Regions from separate parts of the Exiguobacterium sp. A1_3_1 genome, predicted to be linked through region 3. Evidence: riboswitches for the same ligand, from Rfam matches in the RefSeq annotation. Region 3 holds a riboswitch; each other region holds the start of a gene.
What was found. Region 3 has a riboswitch for thiamine pyrophosphate ahead of thiD (bifunctional hydroxymethylpyrimidine kinase/phosphomethylpyrimidine kinase). Riboswitches for the same ligand answer to the same signal wherever they lie in the genome.
Positions count from the first base shown of each region.

Region 1: it holds a riboswitch for thiamine pyrophosphate, as region 3 does, so the genes downstream of both, tenA (thiaminase II) here and thiD (bifunctional hydroxymethylpyrimidine kinase/phosphomethylpyrimidine kinase) in region 3, are expected to answer to the same signal.
Region 2: it holds a riboswitch for thiamine pyrophosphate, as region 3 does, so the genes downstream of both, F8N00_RS07080 (ECF transporter S component) here and thiD (bifunctional hydroxymethylpyrimidine kinase/phosphomethylpyrimidine kinase) in region 3, are expected to answer to the same signal.
Region 4: it holds a riboswitch for thiamine pyrophosphate, as region 3 does, so the genes downstream of both, F8N00_RS09900 (3-oxoacyl-ACP reductase) here and thiD (bifunctional hydroxymethylpyrimidine kinase/phosphomethylpyrimidine kinase) in region 3, are expected to answer to the same signal.

Region 1 covers NZ_WBYY01000171.1:740-6,266, reverse strand. The annotation lists partial or broken gene abc-f (ribosomal protection-like ABC-F family protein) at 1-913, opposite strand, end outside; gene F8N00_RS14930 (DUF1002 domain-containing protein) at 1,189-2,070, opposite strand; TPP riboswitch at 2,264-2,370, shown strand; gene tenA (thiaminase II) at 2,445-3,140, shown strand; gene F8N00_RS14920 (hypothetical protein) at 3,192-3,488, shown strand; gene F8N00_RS14915 (glycoside hydrolase family 3 N-terminal domain-containing protein) at 3,519-5,435, opposite strand.
Region 2 covers NZ_WBYY01000047.1:14,189-19,715, forward strand. The annotation lists gene F8N00_RS07060 (DEAD/DEAH box helicase) at 1-293, shown strand, start outside; gene F8N00_RS07065 (glycerol-3-phosphate acyltransferase) at 290-820, shown strand; gene F8N00_RS07070 (GNAT family N-acetyltransferase) at 833-2,383, shown strand; gene F8N00_RS07075 (50S ribosomal protein L25/general stress protein Ctc) at 2,676-3,353, shown strand; TPP riboswitch at 3,449-3,548, shown strand; gene F8N00_RS07080 (ECF transporter S component) at 3,649-4,221, shown strand; partial or broken gene F8N00_RS07085 (ABC transporter ATP-binding protein) at 4,218-5,527, shown strand, end outside.
Region 3 covers NZ_WBYY01000038.1:15,783-21,309, forward strand. The annotation lists gene F8N00_RS06130 (murein hydrolase activator EnvC family protein) at 1-957, shown strand, start outside; gene F8N00_RS06135 (murein hydrolase activator EnvC family protein) at 1,158-2,435, shown strand; TPP riboswitch at 2,501-2,611, shown strand; gene thiD (bifunctional hydroxymethylpyrimidine kinase/phosphomethylpyrimidine kinase) at 2,726-3,529, shown strand; gene thiM (hydroxyethylthiazole kinase) at 3,510-4,277, shown strand; gene thiE (thiamine phosphate synthase) at 4,267-4,893, shown strand; gene F8N00_RS06155 (hypothetical protein) at 4,926-5,360, shown strand; gene F8N00_RS06160 (ArsR/SmtB family transcription factor) at 5,417-5,527, shown strand, end outside.
Region 4 covers NZ_WBYY01000080.1:1,976-7,502, reverse strand. The annotation lists gene F8N00_RS09915 (ATP-binding cassette domain-containing protein) at 1-364, shown strand, start outside; gene F8N00_RS09910 (hypothetical protein) at 361-1,179, shown strand; gene F8N00_RS09905 (hypothetical protein) at 1,199-2,281, shown strand; TPP riboswitch at 2,399-2,499, shown strand; gene F8N00_RS09900 (3-oxoacyl-ACP reductase) at 2,635-3,387, shown strand; gene F8N00_RS09895 (LLM class flavin-dependent oxidoreductase) at 3,443-4,768, shown strand; gene F8N00_RS09890 (hypothetical protein) at 5,079-5,375, shown strand.

The DNA of each region.
Region 1 (5,527 bases), on a different contig from region 3:
TCCGCTCGAGTGCTCGTTCCATCGATTTTGCTTTACGGAATAATTTCTCACTCGGTGGAGACGCTTCGTTTGCCCATTGCCGGAGTCGACGAATCGCTTCCTTCATTTTCTTTATTTTTTTCTGTTGCTCTTGGTAGGCGTGGAACTGTTCCATCAAGCGACGTTCTCGTTCGACGACGAACGCGCTGTAATTCCCTATATAGGTTGTCAGTTCACCATCCTCGAGTTCAACGATCGAGGTGACGACGGCGTCTAAGAAGACCCGGTCGTGAGAGACGAGCAGGATGGTTCCTGTGTAGTCCCGTAAGAACTGCTCCAGCCATTCCACGGCAGCTAAATCAAGATGGTTCGTCGGTTCGTCAAGAATGAGCAGATTTGGCTCCATGAGTAACATGCGACCGAGACAAATCTTCGTCTGTTCACCACCGCTCAACTGGTGGAAAGGACGAGTGAGTAACGGACGAAGGTGTAACCCGTTCACCATGCGCTCGATTTTCGAGTCGAGTAGATAGCCATCCTTTTGTTCGAACGCATTCGTCGCTTCCGCATATCGTGCGAGTAACGCATCAAGATTCTCTGGTGCTGTCGCCATCATTTGCTCCAACTGTTGCATCCGAGAACGGATCGCGAGGATGTCTTCAAACGCTGTCCAAAGGACGTCGAGTCCGGTCATCGTCTCACTATATACAGGAAGTTGTTCCAAATAGCCGATCGTCAAACCGCTCTTTTGATAGATGACACCACCGTCCGGTTGCTCAAGGCGAGCAAGCAAGCGGAGTAATGTCGTCTTGCCACTCCCGTTTCGTCCAATTAGACCGACACGGTCGTGTTCGTTTAAGAAGAGGGAAACATCCGTTAAGATCGTTTCGCCTCCGAATTGTTTGGTTAGGTGTTTAATGTCGCAAATCATCATAATCAATTGATCCTTTCGCGCGCATCAAAAAAAGGAGAGCGCAAATAGCACTCTCCATCACGTGTGAAAGATGCGCTTTGCTGTATTTTTCAATCATGAAGTTCTAAAAAGGGCAGACGGGTGCTTTAGAACGCCATTCCATGAAAAATCGCGCGCAACAGATACAATTGTTCCATCAACCAGTGTTTGCACGCGGCAAAGTCCATCTTTTCACACCACCTTTCGTTTCAGATATCTCAAGTTTACTATTTTTTTTTCAGTTACGGAAGTCTGAATTATTTGAACACGCCAGCAATCGAGCTGAAGAAGTCACTGAGTCCATCGAATAATTTAGCGAAGAAACCTTTCGTTTCTTCTGAAGTTGCGAACGCGTGGATGTCTTGTCCCGCATTTTTCAATCCACTCTCGATTTGTCCCCAGTTGATGTTCGCTTGCTCCATTTGATTGAACAGATTCGTCAGCCGGTCCATTTGTGCGTCAGACAACTGGATATTGTTGTTTTGAATGACTTGGACGATCAGGTTTTCGATTTCGACTTTGGTTTCCGGTTTTTGATTGGCGATCTCAGCCTTGATCTCATTCATCAAGTCAGCCACCTTATCCGTTCCGACCGTTTTTCCAACGTCTGATGTGACTGATAATTCTTGCTGTGCTAGATCCTTGCGTTCGTCACTTAACTTTATCCCGGTTTCAGCGGAAGTTTGATCGTACGCCTTCATTATTCCTGTCAGTGCCGATGTCCCGGTCACCTTGTAAGGGGAAGTAATCGTGATGTCGGCATCTTTGACACCCGCTGTGACGAGAGCGTTGAGATACATATCCTTCGTCACCCATGTGATGTTTTCCGTCGAGACGGAGAGTCCATCTCCTTTTTCCGTCAGTTCGATTTTAGCCGACGAATACATGTTGCCGCCTTTTTGCGACTGTGGGATGTTTTTCCCGAGATATTTTTCCTCGTCAGCAGAAGTGGCGATGATCGGTGTGATCCCTTCCGGTGCATTGAGACGTGAAAGCACCCATGCTTTATCTTTTGCGCCGAGCGACTCCCCGAGTGTGACGATCGTCTTATCGACGACTTGTTCGGCGGATGCGGCTGTTGGGAGTAATAAAGCAGAAGCGATAACGGCTGATGCCATGATTTTTGTTGGTGTATGCATAATGAAATCCTCCAATTGTAAGTAACAGAATGAATTATAGTATCAGGTACTAAATTTAGTGTACGGGAACGATGTCTGTTCGGAATCGGTCTGCAGATGGAGACGATATCCGTCTTCTGACACTCCATAGTATAGCGAAAAGGAGACAACTTGACTTCCGTTTTCAGCATGCTATAGTGAATTTGAATCGAATAATGACCACTAGGGGAGTCGGTAGACCGACTGAGACGAACGAAGACGTTCGGACCCTTTGAACCTGATTAAGTTCGTACTTACGGAGGGAAGTGGCGTCAAGTCTTGTTCTTCTTGCGCCATGCCCGTGTGTTTCGGGGTGGTGTTTTTTCGTTTCATAACTAAACGAGGAGGATGAGATCATGACATTCACACAAGAAATCAAACAAGCGGCACAAGCGTATTGGGATAGTAGTTTTACGCACCCATTCGTACAAGGAATCGGGGAGGGGACGTTACCGCTCTCGAAATTTCGGCATTACGTCATGCAGGATGCCTATTACTTAAAACACTTTGCGAAGATTCAAGCGAAGGCAGCGTCAAAAGCAGACGACTTCGCGACGATTGCGACACTTGCCGAGCATGCTACTTCGACTTACGAGGCAGAGTTGAGCTTACATCAATCATTTTTTGAGCCGCTCGGTATTACGGAAGCAGATCTTGAAGCATTTGAACCGGCACCGACAGCATATGCGTATGTCTCGCACATGCATCATGCGAGTGAAGGAACGCTCGGTGAGACGATTGCTGCCATCTTGCCATGTTACTGGTTGTATTATGAAGTCGGGCAACAATTACTAACGTGTACACCGGAAGAAAAAATCTATCAGCAATGGATCGACACGTATAGCTCGGAATGGTTTGAAAAGGTCGTCTTTGAACAGATTGCACGGCTTGATGCGCTGGCGGAGCAAGCGAGCCCGACGGAACGCGAGCGGATGAAACGTCATTTCGTGACGAGTTGTTACTATGAGTTACTCTTCTGGCACATGGGGTGGACGGAAGAGACATTTGCGTCAGTTTACGAAACGATTCCAGCACGAGCGGTATCTTCTTGAATCACTAGATGGTAGAATTAGGAATACCATTTAGTGAGAGTAGGGATTGGAATGGAAATCATAGTCATCACACTCGTAATCCTCGCGGCATATGCTATGCAACGAATGCTTGATAAAGTCAAAGTAAGATTTGTAGGACTTATCATCCCAACGTTGATCGTGTTATCCGGTATATCCGCATCGACTCGAAACTTCAAGGTAGCGTATAGCATGGGAAGCTATATTTCTGCTGTTCTTGTCATCGTCGTCTATGCACTGCTGACTTATTGGTTATACCGCGTCTACCATCGTGCGAAAGAAGAAGCTGAATATCCGTATCAATCATTAAAAGACCGAGGCATCCTTTAAGGAGCTTCGGTCTTTTGGTGTATCACGTCATCATTTTTTCCAGTTTTTAAAGCCGTCACCGAATTCGAGATGCAGTTGATCGGTAAAGACACCGTTCTTAAAGACCGGCACATCAACCGGTAAAGTGCCTTGCGGTTTGAACGTTCCGAAGATTGCGCGGATACCTGCAGGCAGGTTCGGTCCCGCTGATTTTAGATTGCCTGCTTCGGAGTCTGGACCGTTTGGATCGCCTTTGAAGCCATAGACGAGGACGTGTGCCGGTGCGTCCGGTTGAACGGCGACATCGTATGGGTTACGGAGACTGAGCAGGACGGATGGTGTATCCGTTTGTTTCACATAGCGGAAGATCGAAGCCGGAATCGCTTGTTCTGGTGCAGTAGGGAGTAGTTTAGCACTCGTGTTGACGTTGGAACCGACGATGATGTAATCTGCTGCATCGAGTTGCGCCCGTAATGTCGGGTTTTGGTCGAGCGGTAGCGTAGTAGCCGAGTAATTCGCTGTCGTCACGTGCCAGTTCCGATTCTTCGGTAGGGAAGCGATCGTCTTTTTCATGCTGTCCGTTTGATCCGCCGCAGGAGCGATCACAAGAACGTTAGCATTCTTTTTCGGTTTGAATGGTAAGGTCCGCTGATCATTTTTCACGAGTGTGACCGCGGCTTCCGTCATCGCACGTTCTTTTGCTTTATGCTCGGGACTGCCGACGATTTGGTCCGATTGCGCGATTTTTTCAGCTAGGGATGTCGTGTCAGTCGTACCGTTCCAAATTCCGCGTTCTGCTTTCAGTGTCAGAATCCGCTCAACCGATTGATCGATTCGTTCCTCTGAGAGGCGACCATCTTTGACTGCTGCGATCACATCCTTGAAAATCCGGTCGAGTTTTGTGACATCCTGCTCGGAACGAAGGATCGTCGGCATGAGCGCGATATCGACACCGGCGTCAAACGTCTTTAAGACGGCTTCTGATTCCGTAAAGTTGTCGGCGATCGCCTGCATGTTCAACGCGTCTGTGATGACGATGCCATCGTAGCCAAGTTTTTCGCGCAGTACGCCCGTGATGACATCATCCGATAACGTCGCAGGTAAAGGGAAGGTACCATTTATCGACGTGACGACTTCAGGTTCGATTTGCGGCATCCCGATGTGTCCTGTCATGATCATATCGATGTCTTCAGCAATAGCTCGCTTGAACGGTACGAGCTCGACTTGTTCTAGCTCCTGCAGGGACCGGTCAACGACCGGTAATCCATAGTGGGAATCGGTCGCCGTATCGCCGTGACCCGGGAAGTGTTTGGCGGTCGCCGCGACACCTTCAGACTGAATTCCCTTCATTAGAGCGGAACCGAGTGTGCCGACGAGCGCCGGATCACTCGAGAACGAGCGGACACCAATGACAGGATTTCCAGGATTGCTGTTGACGTCGAGAACCGGACCAAAGTTGACATTGATGCCGAGCGCACGCAGTTCCGAACCGATGATATGACCGGCATCATTGGCATATGTGCTACTGCGGGTCGCACCTAACGCCATGTTGCCAGGTAAGTTCGTCCCTGTTCCGAGCCGAGTAACGATTCCACCTTCTTGGTCGATCGTGACGAAGAGCGGAATATCGTTGCTAGCATCTTGTTTGACGACTTCTTGCAGATCATGAACGAGTTTCGTCGTCTGTTCGGTTTCGCTGACGTTCTCAGCAAACAAGATGACGCCGCCTAAATCATAGCGATCGATGATGTTCGCGACTTCTGGGGCAAGCGACGTATGATTGCTGCCATTCCACTGTCGGAAGTCCGGCATGATCATCTGCCCGATTTTTTGTTCGAGTGTCATCGTGTCGATTTTGTGACTGATCCGATCGTCTGAAGATCCTGCATCTGCCATGACAGGTAAACTACTTGAGACGAGTACTGCTGCGAGTCCGGCTGTTAACGTGAACTGTCCGATTTTTTTCATGATGTACGTCCTCCTTTAGTCAAACCGTGACTGGAATTCTTTTCAATACGGACAGTATAGCAAGGTGTTTGTTTTAAAACAATATTTTATTC
Region 2 (5,527 bases), on a different contig from region 3:
AAGCGGGCGGAACGGGACTGAATCTCGCAACTGCTGATACCGTCATTCTCTTTGACAGCTGGTGGAATCCGGCCGTCGAACAGCAAGCTGCCGATCGCGCTCACCGGCTTGGACAACAGTCCGACGTGACGGTCATCAAACTGCTGACACGCGGGACAATCGAAGAAAAGATGACGGAATTACAAGATCGAAAAGCCCAGATGGTCGATGCCGTCCTGACGGCTCCAGACAGTGATGCCTTGACCGTCAAGGAACTCGTTCATCTCGTAACGACAAAGGAGGAACATCGGTGATCCTTGATCTCCTGCTTGGTTACCTTATCGGTAGTATTCTTGGCGGTACGCTCTGGAAGTACGTCAGTCGTACCGATTTGGCTCAGATCGGCTCCGGAAACATCGGCGCCCGCAACGCCCATCGTGCCGGTGGACTCCCGGCCTTTTTATTCGTGTATCTGTTTGATGCCGCGAAGACCGTTTTTGCACTACAGATCACAGACGCATTTTATCCCGTCGCTCTTGCCGTGCTCATCGGTCACTTGTTTCCGTTGTTTCATCCGCGACGCGGCGGTAAAGGGTATGCCGTATTTTCCGGCATCGTCTTCGCCATCACGCCGTGGGCATATCTTGCCGGACTAGGCATACTCGGTCTGTCTTATCTCGTAACGAAAGATAGCGTCAAAGCGGGACTGATTCCGGTTGTTCTACTCCCGTTACTCCCTGTCTACTTTGACGCGGGACCCATCAATATCTTGTGTACCGTTGCCGTAAGTCTACTTGTCCTGTGGGCTCATGATGCACTCCACAAGCCAGTCATTACATAAGGAGGACGTCTCATGATCGATTTTTCCATTGCCACCGCTTCGGACGCGGAAGCAATCCATGAACTGAACTACCTCACCTTCACGGAAGAGATTCCGCAACATCAACCGAATATCGAACGGAAACGGATTGACCGGTTTCATGATCAAAACACCTATCTGATTGGCAAGGAAGACGATCGACTCGTCGCGATGATTGCTATTCGGAAGCATCGTCCTTTTTCGCTTGAGGAAAAGGGCGTGACGCTAGATGAGACACTGACGGACCCAGCGGAAATCCGCTTACTCAGCGTTCGTCCCGAATACCGCAATAGTCGTACGTTCATGCAATTGATGCGCTTTTTGATGGTCTACTTGGAGCGGGAAACGATTGATCATGTCTATATCAGTGGTACGACACGGGAAGCTAAACTATATGCGCGGTTCGGCTTCACACCAATCGCAGCAACGCTCGGTAGTGGCGATGCCCAGTTCGTACCGATGTTGTTGTCGCGCGCAACATACGAACGGTCCGTCATCGCGGACGTTTTACGTCCTCTGCATTTTCTAGCCGGTCCGGTCGAGGTTGCACCAACAGTCCGCCAAGCGGCGCAACAAGCACCGCGCCCACACCGGACGGCCTCGATGCGCCAGCTCGATCAAGATTTACGTGGTCGGATGTGTCAGTTGCTGGATTTGCCACATGTCTCGATGGCTGTTGGCAGTGGCACCCTCGCCAACGATATTGTCGCACAACAACTGAGTGGACATGGATTGATCCTAAACGGTGGCGAGTTCGGTCAACGCTTGATCGATCACGCGGCACGAGCAGGAAAGTCATTTGATATCCACCTACTTCCGTCCGGTCACCCAATCGAATTAGAACAACTCGCAAGCCAACTGCATCAAACGGAGTACGACTGGATTTGGTTGACGCATTGTGAGACGTCTACGGGCGTTCTCTACGATCTCGATGCGGTAAAAGCGCTGTTAAATCAACGAACCGCACTCATCGTCGATGCGATCAGCGCCGTCGGGACCGGACGTTTCTCATACGCTGGCTGCAGATTCGTCACGACCGTCTCCGGAAAGGCAATTGGGGGTTTACCGGGTCTTGCGTTCATCGGGCATACGTCCAGCGTATTGCCTTCCTCCCGGATTCCACGTTATCTGGATCTCGGACTCTATGCGGAAGGGGTTGCTTTTTCCGGTTCCTCAAATCTGTTGCTGGCTTGTCAGGCAGCGCTCGATGCCCTTGATCTCGATCAAGCCGCCATCAAGATGACTTATCTCGAACAGGCCGTTCGGGCGACTGGTTTCAACCTGCTTGCGACTCAAGAAGCACAAGCGCCGGGAATTCTGACGATCGTCCATCCGTCGGCAACGGCTTTAGGAGACGCTCTCCGGATCCAGGGCTATCATGTTCAATATGAAAGCGACTATCTCGTCCGCAATCAATGGCTCCAAATCTCAACGATGGGACAGACGACGATGCGGCACATCGAACGTCTCATCCGTGTATTAGTCCGTGAAAACCAACGCATCACCATAAAAAATGAACAAAATGAAAGACCTCTTAACCCTTGATTTCAAGCGGTTTGGAGGTCTTTCGACTTTAAAAAATAAAAAATAAAGGTTTAAGGATTTAAAACATAGGGGTATAAACTCACTAGCACCGCATCAAACCGGTGACTTACTCACACATGTTTCTCAATATCAGCGTAATGACCTGGGAGAGAAATGCAAAGTCACGAAAGCGTCAGATTCAAAGCGAGTCTGAAACCGATTGTCTTAGCATGTTTCATATTGTTCAGGACTTGTCCTGCTCCTACATTCATTACCTTTTGAGGGCTATACCAAATTCAAGGGGGAAATGAACATGTCAGTTAAATTAACAGCCGAAAAACGCGAGGTACGTCCACGCTCACTCCGTAAACAATTACGTCATGAAGGAAAAGCTCTTGGTGTCGTGTATGGTTACAAAGTGGAAAGTACACCAATCGCATTCGAAGAAAAAGAATTGCTTAAAATCGTTCGAGAAAACGGTGAGAACGTCTTGATTTCACTGAAACTCGACGGTAAAAATATTAACGTCTTGATCAACCGTCGTGATATGGATGTCTTCACACCAACTGTCGATCACGTTGAATTCATCGCTGTTAAAATGGATGAAGAGACAGAAGTCGAAGCAGACGTCGTACTCGTCGGCGAAGCAGCTGGCGCTAAAGTCGGCGGATTCCTGTCACAGACACTCTTTAAAGTAACAGTCGAAGCAACACCAGATAAATTGCCAGAGAACGTCGAAGTCGACGTCACGAACCTCGAAATCGGCGATTCAATCTCTGTAGCTGATCTTCCGGAACAAAAAGATTTCCGTATCGTCACTGAAGGCGACATTCAAGTCGCAGCTGTCGTCGAATCAACGCTTGAACAAGAGCTTGAGGAAATCGAAGAAGCAGAAGCTGAGGCACAAGCGGAAGCTGGTGAAGACAACGAAGCGGAAGCTACGGAAGAGTCTTCAGAAGAAGCAAAAGAAGAGAACGAAGACAACAAATAAGTCGTTTGACGATACGCCCTTCGTGGCGTATCGTTTTTTTGTGTCTTGACAATAGACAGAAGATTGCCTAAAGTGAACAGCGTATCACCTATTACCATATCCACTAGGGGAGCCCATTTGGCTGAGACGATTCACTTCGGACCCTTCGAACCTGATCTAGTTCATACTAGCGTAGGAAAGTGGAGCGATCACATCCAATGACTCCTGCTGCGCGCAGTTTTTCTGAGGACCGCTCTCTTTTTTACGGAGGGCGGTCTTTTTTGGCGTCTCCCCCATTCTAAGGAGGACGTACCTAATGCAAAACTGGAAAATGAAAGAAATCATGGTCATGATGATGCTCGCCGTCGCTTGCGGGGTCATCTATCTTGGTTGGTCAACACTCTGGTTACCGATGTCTGCGATCTTCGGACCTGTCGGTGCCAACTGGATGTTTGGGATCTGGATCATCGCGAGCCCGCTCGTCGCAGCAATCATTCAAAAACCAGGTGCCGCTCTCATCGCGGAAATCGTCGCGGCAGCCGTCGAGCTGTTCACGGGTAGTCACTTTGGTTTATCGGCTCTACTGATCGGGGTATGCCAAGGGCTTGGTGCGGAAATCGTCTTTGCGATGACGCGTTATCGCCGTTATGACACATGGACATTGATGTTATCGGGTGTTGGAGCCGCGATTGGTAGCATTGTCTATAGTCTGATCGCGAACGGATTCGGTTACTACACGACGACGACGTTGCTTGCGACAACTGGCTTACAATTAATTAGTGGCGCATTACTGGGCGGCTTGCTTGCAGCGATTCTCGTCCGTCGCCTTGTTGCGACCGGTGTCTTGAACGGGTTTGCGGCAGGACGTGCGAAACGGGAAGTCGCATGATTACTGTCGACGATCTCAGCATCCGCTACCCCGGTCAGATGAAGTCGGTGCTCGATCATGTATCGCTGACGATCGAGCAAGGAACGACCCTTCTGCTCGGACGAAGCGGGAGTGGCAAGACGACACTGCTTCATGCCCTAGCCGGACTGACACCAGAGACGATTGAAGTCGAACAGACTGGAACCGTTACCCGGTCCGGTTCGGTCGGAGTGCTGTTCCAAAATCCAGAAGAACAGTTCTGCATGGAAACGATCGGACGCGAAATCGCTTTTAGCTTAGAAAACCGGTCGATTCCACGCGCAGAGATGGAGGAACGCATTGAACGCTTACTCGCACTCGTTGGTCTCCCTCTCCCCTTCTCGACACCAATCGCGAGTCTATCCGGGGGGATGAAACAACGCCTCGCGCTCGCCGCGGTCCTGGCACTTGAGCCGACGATCTTATTACTCGATGAACCAACAGCTCAGATTGACCCGATCGGGCAACACGAGCTGATGGCGTTGATCTTTCGGATTCAGAAAGAACATGATTTAACGATTGTCTTGATCGAACACCAACTCGATGTCTGTTTACCTTACATCGACAAAATCGTCTTACTTGAGGACGGATCAGTGACTGCAACGGCGCATCCGCAGGATTTGTTCCCGCAGGCGTATACAGAGCTTCAATCGAAAGGGATCGCTGTTCCCTCTTTGTATCCGTACACGTTAGAGACGTTACCCATAGACGGACCACAAGCAGCGCGACTTCACGTGCTTCCTCCAGTCGCTACAGCAGGCACTGCCTTGTTACACGTCGCTGTATTATCGACGAAAGCCCCTTACCCGCTGACCGATGCGACATTTTCCCTGAAGACGGGAGAATGGGTGATGCTACTCGGGGCAAACGGATCCGGGAAAAGTACGTTGCTTGCAACACTCGGGCGGTTGCTCTCGCATCAAGGAACATATCGGTTCCAGGAACGTCCGGCTCAGCGTTACTCACGGCGACGCTTTTATGAGCATGTTGGCTATGTCTTCCAACAACCGGATCTGCAGTTTCTCAAACTGACAGTCGAAGCGGAAATCGACTGGAGTCACCGGGCAGCGACGAGTGATGAGCGCACAGCGTTGCTCGAACGGCTGGAACTCGCATCTGTCAAACAGCAGTCACCGCTTGCGCTTAGTACGGGGCAACAACGAAGGCTCAGCGTCGCGACGATGCTCGGGCAGTCGAAGGATATGTTGTTGCTCGATGAACCGACGTTCGGACAGGATGGATTGACGACACGGCGGCTCATGGAACAGTTGTTGACGGAACAACAAAA
Region 3 (5,527 bases):
ATGATCACGGATTACCAAAATACGCAAAAACAATTAGCGGATGCGCAACAAAAAGTAAAAGAAAAGAAAGCGCAGTTGGTCGTTGAGAAAAAAGAATTAAAACGTCAACAAGCGGATCTTGAATCACAATTAAAAGAGCGGAACAAACGCTTAAAAGAACTACGTAAGAAAAAAGAAAAGTTCGAAACACAATTGATGGATGCAAAAGAAGTCCAGCAAATTTTGATCGCTCAAGAAAAAGCGATTGCAGCTGAAAAAGCAGCGCGTGAACGAGAAGCTCGAATCGAAAAAGAGCGTCAAGCTCAAGCGGCACGTGAAGCAAAAGCACGAGCAGAAGCTGAAGCAGCTCAAGCAGCAGCTCAGAAAGAAGCGGAACAACAAGCAGCTAAAGAAGCGGCAGCTCAGCAAGCAGCACAAGAGAAGGCAGCGCAATCAGCAAAACCTTCTGGTTCGTCGAAACAATCGGCACCAAAACCATCTACACCAGCACCAACTGCGCCAGCACCGTCAGCTCCTGCGACACCTAAACCGTCACCATCATCAGGCGGACTCTTCATTCATCCAACTGCTGGTGCTGTGACACAAGGGTATGGTTCTGCAGGCGGAGAAAACGGTTATACGTTCCATAACGGGATTGACTTCGGTGGTCCAGTTGGCACGCCGATCGTTGCAGCTGCAACTGGTACAGTCATTACAGCATCAGGTGGCGGACCTTACGGAAATCACATCATGATTGCTCACCAATTGAACGGGAAGACATATACGACAGTCTATGCACATATGAGTTCATTGAACGCTAGTGCAGGTCAACGCGTCAGCCAAGGTCAACAAATCGGTACACGTGGTAGCACAGGAAACTCAACAGGTCCACACTTGCACTTCGAAATTCACGTTGGTGGATACAGCTACAGTGCAACAGGTCCAGCTAACTCAGTAAATCCAATGACTATGTTTTAAACAGTTAAGAATCGTTGCATATGCAACGGTTCTTTTTTTTATATTTGATAAGAAATATATATATTACAAAAAAACGTTTTCACTTGAAATGTAAATGAAATTTTTTTGAAACGATTAGGGTGCTATAATCTATTTCAGATATGAGAGAAACTTGAATACTATAATAAAAAATGAAAATACATAAGTGAGGAAAACGATATATGCTAAAAAAACTAATTTCTACCATTGTTTTAGGGGCATTACTTACAACAGGTACACAACCGATCGCGGCAGCAACGATTAAAGAAAAAAAGGCTGAAAATGCCGCTGAACAACGTAAATTAGAAAAAGCGATTAAAAAGCAAGAAGCTAAAATTTCAAAAGAACAACGTCAAATCAATCGAATCGACGCAGCGATTAACGAAAAGATTTTCCAAGTTTCCGAAAAAAATAAACAAATTAAACAGTTAAGCAATCGAATCGATGAGTTAAAGGCAGACATTGTTCGTTACGAGGAGATGCTACAGAAGCAGGAAGAACTACTCGGTGATCGTTTACGTGTTTTCCAAGAAAACGATGGAAATTCGATTAAGTGGGAAGAAGTCATTTTTGGATCAAAGGATTTAGGTGATTTATTCAGCCGTGTCATGGCGGGTAAAAAGATTGCTGAACAAGATGATAAAATGATTTCAGATTACATCGCGACACAACAAAAATTAGCAGAAGCAAAGCAAGCACTTGTTGAGAAAAAAGCGGAGCAAATGCAAGAAAAGAAAGTATTGCTTGAACAAAAAAAAGCGTTAAAAGTTCAAATGAAAGAGCGTAGTGCTACACTCAAAAAATTACGAAAAGGGAAGACGAAGTTTACGACAGAACTGTTAGACGCAAAAGAACTGCAAGCGACTCTCGAAGCGCAAGAACGTGCGATTGCGGCAGCGAAGGCAGCGGCTAAAGCAGCGGCTGAAAAAGCAGCAGCAGAGAAAGCGGCAGCTGAAAAAGCTGCTAAAGCAAGTGCTCAAGCAGCAAAACAAGCCAATAAGAATACAGAATCAACAAGTTCAGATACAACACCAATCGCTTCAGGTGGTGGGAAATTTGTCCGACCATCTTCTGGTGGGGTATCACAAGGGTTCGGACCAGCTAGTGGAGCAAACGGTTATACATTCCATAATGGCGTCGATTTCAAAGGTCCCGTCGGATCTCCGATCGTCGCAGCAGCAGCCGGAACCGTCATTACAGCATCAGGTGGTGGACCTTACGGAAACCACGTCATGATTTCGCATTTCTTGGATGGAAAAGTCTATACGACGGTTTACGCTCATATGAGCTCATTATCTGTTCATGCAGGACAAACGGTCTCTCAAGGTCAGCAAGTCGGAACACTTGGTAGTACAGGAAATTCAACAGGACCACACTTACATTTCGAACTACATGTCGGAGGTTATCAATATAGTGCTTCTTCTCCTCTGAATGCAGTGAATCCATTGGCATATCTGTAATCAAAAAACGGGCTTCGGCTCGTTTTTTTTTTGCTGCTGTGCTACAGTTAAGGCGAAACGAATACTTGAGCAACTAGGGGAGCTGGAGGAATCCGGCTGAGAGGAAAACCAATCTGTTTTCGACCCTATTACCTGAACTGGATAATACCAGCGTAGGAAAGTTGAGCCGAACGGATACCGGAATGCGTGTATAACGCTTTCGTATAGCGTCGACTGCTTTTTTACAGCGGTCGACGCTTTTTTGTCGGTCACGACTCCCTTATATTGCTCGATGGGAAGGTGAAAAGAATATGAAACATGTACTGACGATTGCGGGATCCGACTCCGGTGGTGGAGCTGGGATTCAAGCAGATTTAAAAACATTTTCAGCTTTAGGCGTTTATGGAATGAGCGTCCTGACAGCTGTCACGGCGCAAAATACGTTGGGTGTTCAAGCGGTGGAAGAGTTATCTCCAGAAATCGTAGATGCCCAGTTAACGTCGATTTTTTCAGACATTCGTGTCGATGCGATCAAAATCGGAATGGTCTCGAATGCGCAGACGATTCGTGTCATTGCTACACATCTCCGCAAACAGACAGTTCCGATCATATTAGATCCCGTCATGGTCGCTAAAGGCGGTCATGCCCTATTACGGACGGAGGCTGAACAAGCATTGATTTCGGAGCTTTTACCGCTTGCGACACTCGTCACACCAAATTTACCGGAAGCGGAGCGTTTAACAGGACGATCGGTCACCAATCTAGATGAAATGCGACTGGCGATGCATCAATTAGCTACACAGACAGGGGCAGTATTACTAAAAGGTGGACATCTCTCAGGAGCTGCGACGGATTTGTTGTTTGATGGGGAAGTAGAACACCGCTTCACATCGGAACGGTTAGACAATCAACATACTCATGGAACTGGTTGTACCTTATCTGCGGCGATTGCGGCGCGGATGGCGCTTGGAGAAGATTTGACAGATAGTGTAAGACAAGCAAAGAGCTATGTCACGGAGGCGATTCGTCATGGATTTGCTCTCGGACAAGGTATTGGACCGACACATCATTTTCATTCACTTTGGAGGGATACACATGTTTACGACCATTCTTGAACACAAACCACTCATTCACCATCTGACGAACACGGTAACGATCAACGACTGCGCAAACGTCACACTCGCTGTTGGAGCATCACCCGTCATGGCGGAAGACATTCGCGAAGTAGAAGAGATGGTTAGACTCGCGCAAGCCCTTGTCTTAAACATTGGTACGATCGATGCAGACATGCAAGCAGCTCAACGACTTGCAGCCCGTGAAGCGGGACGTTTGAATGTCCCGATCGTTCTTGATCCAGTTGGAGCAGGGGCAACGACATTACGTACTGCCTTTTCTAAAGAACTCATTGATCTCGGGTGTACGGTCATCAAAGGAAATACTTCTGAAATCAAGACGTTACTTGGGGAAGACGGACGAACTAAGGGAGTCGATGCTGCGGGAGATGCAATGATGGATCGAGAAAGTATTCGTGCATTCGCTCGCAAACACAAATCTGTCCTCGTCGTGACAGGTCCGAACGACTATATCACGGATGGAACGCGCGAAATGGAATTACATGTAGGAACACCTCGTCTAGGAGACATCACGGGTACGGGCTGTATGACGGCTTCCTTGATTGCGAGCTTCCTCGGCGCAGGATATACGGCGTTTGAGGCGGCTGTTCACGGAACATTCGTCATGGGAAAAGCAGGAGAACAAGCAGTCTCTGCGCAAGGTCTTGGTGATTTTAAACGAGAATTGTTCAATGCGATCAGCCTCATGACGGAGCAAGAACTGGTGGAGGTGACAGAACGTGTCAATTGATTACTCCATCTATGCAGTGACGGATCGTCGGTACCATCCTGGCGTCGCGATCGAGACGATCGTTGAGGAAGCTGTTTTAGGTGGTGCGACGATCGTGCAACTACGAGAAAAAACCGCACAAGGAAAGGAATTCTACGATCAGGCAGTTCGGTTGAAGAGACTGACGGATCGACACGACATTCCTTTGATCATCAATGACCGGATCGATATCGCGTTACTCGTCGGAGCTGGTTTGCATATCGGACAAGAAGACATTCCTTTAACCGCAGCACGTCGCCTTTTACCAGATGCTGTAATTGGTGTGTCGGTAGCCACTGTTGCACAAGCGATTGAAGCAGAACGAGACGGAGCCTCTTATTTAGGCGTGGGATCTCTATTTGCGACGTCATCCAAAGCGGACGCTGATTCCATGTCGCATACGATGCTTCAGGCGATTCGGGAAGCCGTACGATTACCTCTAATCGGTATTGGTGGAATCACAGCAACAAATGTCTCCACCCTTCCCATCCCGCTAGAAGGGTACGCCGTCATTTCAGAAATTTTCGCTAAAGAAGATCGGCAACTCGCTGCGCAGCAAATGACAGATGCTGTGCGAGAATGGCATCAATCACTTTAGAACAGGGTATAATCCGTTCAGAGGTGATTGTATTGAAATGGCAGACGATCCGTTTTCGCGGCTATTGGATTCGATATCGGTTAGAACCACAAATCATTCGAGTCGATAATCAGGGGATCTACCATCTAGGAAAAGTCTTATTTCCGCGTCCTAATCGTATATCTTATGAGATGGCCCTTTTATTGAAAGAAAAGTATGAAAGACGCTACAAACGTCCGTTGTATATTAAAACGAGCTCGATTGCGACGGAAATTTGGGGACATACTCATTTAGACATCTATTACCGGGTACTTCTTCGTCTACCGATTCCGACTCGGCTACGACAGCGCTATTCGAACCGATTAGAGAGTACGAAAATCATTGATATCGGCGTACGCGCTGTCGATCAAAATCGAATCGTCTGGGATATCGGAGATTATGTTGGAGGATGGTTCGTATTTTGGCTCATTCGTAGGCGCATGCGCTAAACTTGCAATGTTCTGTTTTCCCATGGTGCAATATAGGTAAAAACGAGGTGACGGACATGGATATTCCCCGTTGTGAAACGATTGCGATTGACGAACAACGTGCGTCTGAAATCGGACAAGTCGTGGATACGATCCCAACACTTGAAATCGGAAAGCTATTTAAGATT
Region 4 (5,527 bases), on a different contig from region 3:
ACTGATGGGGTTCTTTAAATTGATGGCGACAGACCGCATCGCCAATTTATCGAAAGGGAATAAAGCAAAGGTTAATCTGTTAATTGGATTTGCGATGAATCGACCTTTCTTATTGCTCGATGAACCGTTGGCTGGGATTGATTTATTTACGAAAGAACAAATTGCGTGGATCTTCTCTAGTCACTATATGGAAGGGAAGGGCATCTTGATGACGACTCATGAGATTGCAGAAGTGGAACATCTCATCGACCGCGTTATTTTTCTTCAGGACGGGACCATCATACAGGAAGATGACTCGGAAGAGATGCGTGAGCTTTACGGGAAATCAGTACAGGATCGAATGAGGGAGGTTTATCAGACATGAAGAAATTCTTTATGCTATCAAACGAGGAAATCAAGCGAAGCTTCAAACTATACCTTTCGATATTGACGATGTTAGTGATTGTTGAACTCACATCGGTCGTATATCAGGTTCTTCATTATCAATCTAAGCTGGAGGATTTGATGAAAAAAGAGCGACTTACGGAAATGGAAGCCGTTGATCAATTGAATGGACCGTTGACGTTTGGCGATGCGACCAACTACTTCAAGTACATGATTGCCATCGGTATCATGTTCACGATTCTATATGCCTTTCAAATTTGGTACCGCGATTGGTATGGCGAGTCCAAGTACATCTACCGTTTATTGATGTTGCCGGGTAAACGCATCACAATCCTCTTATCCAAACTGACAACAGTATTGGTATTTGTGTGTGGTTTCATGGGCATCCAGTGGATCACGATTCTTCTAAGTCGTCGACTCTACGAATGGTTACTCCCGGAACATTTACAAGCAGCATCCAAAATCATCGGGGAGTCAGCTGCGTTGAACATGCTCTATACCTTTAATGTGATCGATACATTCGTTATTTTAGCGGTCGCACTCTTCGTCATCACGATGGTCTTCTTGTTCGTCTTAACAGAGCGGTCCTACCAAAAAGGGAAAGCCTTGGTGACGATCGCAAAGGATGTAGCGCTCTTGATCGTACCATTCATTGCATTACGTTACTTATTTGATTTGACTAGCATTCTCGTCCCGAATCAACAAGTATTCGTCTATCTTTCCTTTATCCTCATCTATTTTGCATATATAAGTTGGAAATGTGTTCGACTATTGAACCATAAAGTATCTATTTAATCATTAGAAGGAGGAAGTCATGAGACGATATAAAGAAATGATTATCGTAGGAGGTATTGCTGGCGTCACCTTACTCAGTTATTTTGGTTACGCCGTAAGCATTAAAGGATCGGATTATGAAGTCGAGAGTATACGAAAAGAAAATGCAGAAGCTCTTAAAAAAGTAAACATCGAAATTGAAAATGGAGACATCAAGCCTACTCAATACAATATCCAATTGGACGGTCAAATCCATAGTGAGTCGCAGAACTATATCACAGGGTTGTTCAATAGCTACGCTGCAGACTTCCCTGCTGATTTCTATCGCTTTCTTTCTAAGGAAGACGTATTTACTAGTGAAATGGGCTCGCGGACATACGGAATTGAAGTAAAGGCATCTCAGTTGAACTATCATTCTTATGACAAAAGTACACAGAAACAATTTAAAAAGACGCTTTCTCATCGTTTAACGGTACCGGATCGTGAAATGGCTGACATCCGTGTCTTCCATCAAGACGGCATGAACGTATACGTCCAACGGGATGATCATGGAGCAAAGGAAAAATCGACGGTGTTATTACTCAACCTTGCAAAAGGAAAAGTGGAGACGCTTCAATCCAAGCAACTCAAGACTAATCAAGAGCGTCATTATGTGGCAGTGAACGACTATGGAATTGTCTATCGTGAAATCGCATATGATGCGGAAGGGGTAGAAAAAGATAGCGCTTATTATCTAGATAACGGCAAAGGCATCAAACGAATCAAAGCACTTGATGCGTATGCAGCGGAAGGGAACTTTAATGCTGATGAAAATAGCCAATCACTGATCGCTTACGGTACGTTTGATTCAGAAAAAAGTAAAAGCATCAAATGGAGTACCTATGACTTTAAGACGAATCAAGTCAAGCAACATCAAGTGGAAGGGCAGCGTGCTTACCGCTTCAATGGCTCCTATACGATGATTGCGCAGGGAAAGCTATACCATATCGCTAATATCAATGATTCGGATTTCCAAGTCACGGTAATCGATACGAAAAATGAATCGATTTCGTATCAAGGAATCATCAAAGATAAAAATGCTAAAAAGAATCGTTTGGTACAGGATGTCACTGTATCGGAGTAATCGTGATGGACTCATGATTCACCTCGTTTACTCGCTTTTTAGAATACTAGAAATGAATTTATCTGTCAGAATCATTGACAGGGGTTTTCAAGACCACTACAGTGAAGATAACTTAAATAGAATCACTAGGGGTGTTATTAAACTGAGATGAGTAGCTACTCAAACCCTTTGAACCTGAACTAGGTCGTACTAGCGTAGGGAAGTGTAAACTCTGATGAACAAGCGGAGACGATGATATCGTTCTTTGCTATGTGATTATTTAGATGTGCGCAACTTTCCTTTTGGAGAGTTGCGTTTTTTTGTTTACTACTTCGCTATTTAAGTTGCAAAAATGGATGAGGGAGTGGACAAGAATGAGCAGAACAGTATTAGTGACAGGAAGTAGCCGAGGACTTGGGGCGACGATTGCAAGGGTGTTAGTGAACAATGGATTTAAAGTGGTGATTAATTACTATAAAAGCAAGGAGGCAGCAGAAAAGCTTGTGAGCGAACTGGGAGCAGAGAATGCACTTGCCTTGTATGCAGATGTTACGAAGCGGGAAGATGTTGAGAGCATGATGCAATACGCAACAGCACATTATGGTCAAATCGATGTTGTCGTCAATAATGCACTAGTAGATTTTAAATTTGATCCGGTTGCTCAAAAATCGTTCATCGATTTAGAGTGGGAAGATTATCAAAAGCAACTTGATGGAACGCTAAAAGCAGCTTTTTTCACCATCCAAAGTGTCCTGCCGCAATTTATGGAACGACATAGCGGTAGTATCATCAGCATTGGAACAAACCTTTATCAAAACCCAGTTGTTCCTTATCATGAATACACAACAGCAAAAGCAGGCTTAATAGGATTTACTCGCAATCTGGCCGCAGAACTAGGTCAATATGGCATAAACGTGAATGTCGTCTCCGGTGGATTGTTGAAAGTAACAGATGCGAGTGCTGTGACAACCGCTGAAGTATTCGACTTAATTGCCCAATCGACCCCATTGAAAAGAGTGACGAGTCCAGAAGAAGTAGCGCAAATGGTCGCCTTCCTGGCATCAGAAGCAGCATCTGGGATTACCGGTCAAAACGTAACGGTCGATGGTGGGTTAACGATGAATTGAAGCGGGCGTTTTAAAAGATTCTCAGCTTGTCAGAGAAGGGATTCGTGAATAGCAGATGACGAATAAAAATCAGTTAAATATTGGCGTTTTGTTATATGGATGTGGTCATCATCAAGCCGCATGGTTAATGCCTGATTCCGCGATTAAAGAGATCGGCGAGAGCCGCTATTATCAGCGTTTGGCTCAAATTGCGGAAGGCGGATGTTTGGATGCAGTATTTTTTGCTGACAATCAATCCTTTCCGGCTAACAATGCGACGGATTTACCTGCCTTTTGGTTGGATCCTTTAATTAATCTAACGGCTATTTCTCAAGTGACGGATCATATAGGATTAGTCTCTACGATATCGAGCACGTTCTCCAATCCGTATACAGCAGCAAGGCAACTTCTAAGCCTTGATCACGTAACGAAGGGGAGGGTAGGCTGGAACTTAGTGACCTCGATGACGGATTGGGAAGCACTAAACCACGGAATGGATTCACTTCCACCGAGGGAAGAGCGGTATAAAAAGGCGGACGAATTCGCTACATTGATGGAGAAGCTATTTTTATCCTGGAATCAAGCGGCTTTTCTCGCGGATCGATCAACTAATCGATTGATTGAGCCTGAAAAAATCCAACCTATTCATCATACCGAAACCTACTTCAGTGTAAAAGGTCCCTTGTCTGCGCCGCGAAGTCCCCAAGGAAAGCCAGTAGCGATGCAGGCAGGTGCGTCAGAACAAGGAATCGCCCTAGCAGCAAAACATGCCGATGCTGTCTATTCTGTGTCATGGAATTTTAGACAAGCCCATGCTTTTCGTGAAAAACTCCATAAACAAATTAAACAAACTGAATCACCCAATCGGAAGATTAAGATATACCCAGGCTTAGTAACGTATGTTGGGAAAACAAGAGAAGAGGCACTAGCCAAAAAAGGCGAACTAGATGAAAAATTACCGGTTGCCAATGCATTAAAACAATTGAGTTTCTTTTTACAACAGGACTGCTCCACATGGGATCTCGAAGCAAAGATTCCGATCTTACCATCAATTGAAGAATTTTCAGGACCCATTGGACGCTATCAAACGATTCTAGAGATTATCGAAGATACGGATCCAACTCTAAAAGAATTGCTAGGTTATTTGGCAGCGGGAGGAGGACACCTGACATTGATTGGTACTCCGGAAGAAATTGTGGATCAGATGGAAACTTGGTTTAACGAAGGAGTGGCAGATGGCTTCAACTTAATGCCACCGTCACTACCATCAAGTTTGGAAGATTTTGTAGACATGATCATTCCTGAGTTACAAAAAAGAGGATTGTTTAAAGAGTCCTATCAAAGTACTACGCTTCGAGAACATCTAAGTTTAATTGATAAATTAGATAAAAACTTTAGCTAAATTCCGAAAAAATTTCGAAGAAATCCTTGAAGACCCGAACATGAGTCGGCGTTACTTTCGATTGACGAACTTGATGTCGGAAATGGATGGAACGATCCAAATCTCATTGCTGCAAAATCTCGAATGGAAGCTCATCATCCAGAGGAAATTGAATTATATCGTGAAATCTCACAGGTGCGATTATGAAGCTGTCAAAAATATAATTACACTTATTTAATTGTTAAAAAAGTGGTTTTTGTAGTATAATAAACACATTTTTTAAGATTAAAATGGTATATTTTTCTTATACTAATTAAAGGGGTGCTCTTGTATGACTGGTGTTTTTGATTCCTTAAATTCCATTTTTTATTTATTAGGTTTTTTAGTTTTAGTAAATGTAATCTTCTTAGCTGTTCGATCTAAAATTTCATCTTTTATATACATATCATTCAATACAGTGGTTCTCGCCATTGTTTCAATTATATTGTTTTTCAAAGCAAGTTCTCTGACTGATGATCTGAATATGGATGGTTCTAGCCTACCGTTTTGTTTAACGGTTTTCATCGGTATTCTTGCTGTTATAGCAATTCCATTAGGTCTTAAAAACAAAAAAGCGAAGAACTCTTAAGTTCTTCGTTTTGTTTTTAAGTAAGGATGGTCAAGACCTGAAAAAGAAGAATTAACTTAAATATACAAGGTTCTCTTTGAGAAAATCTAAAAAAAGATTCTTCTGCTGATCATTTTACATGAACAGCTGTTATCAGAAAATTGATGTAAACG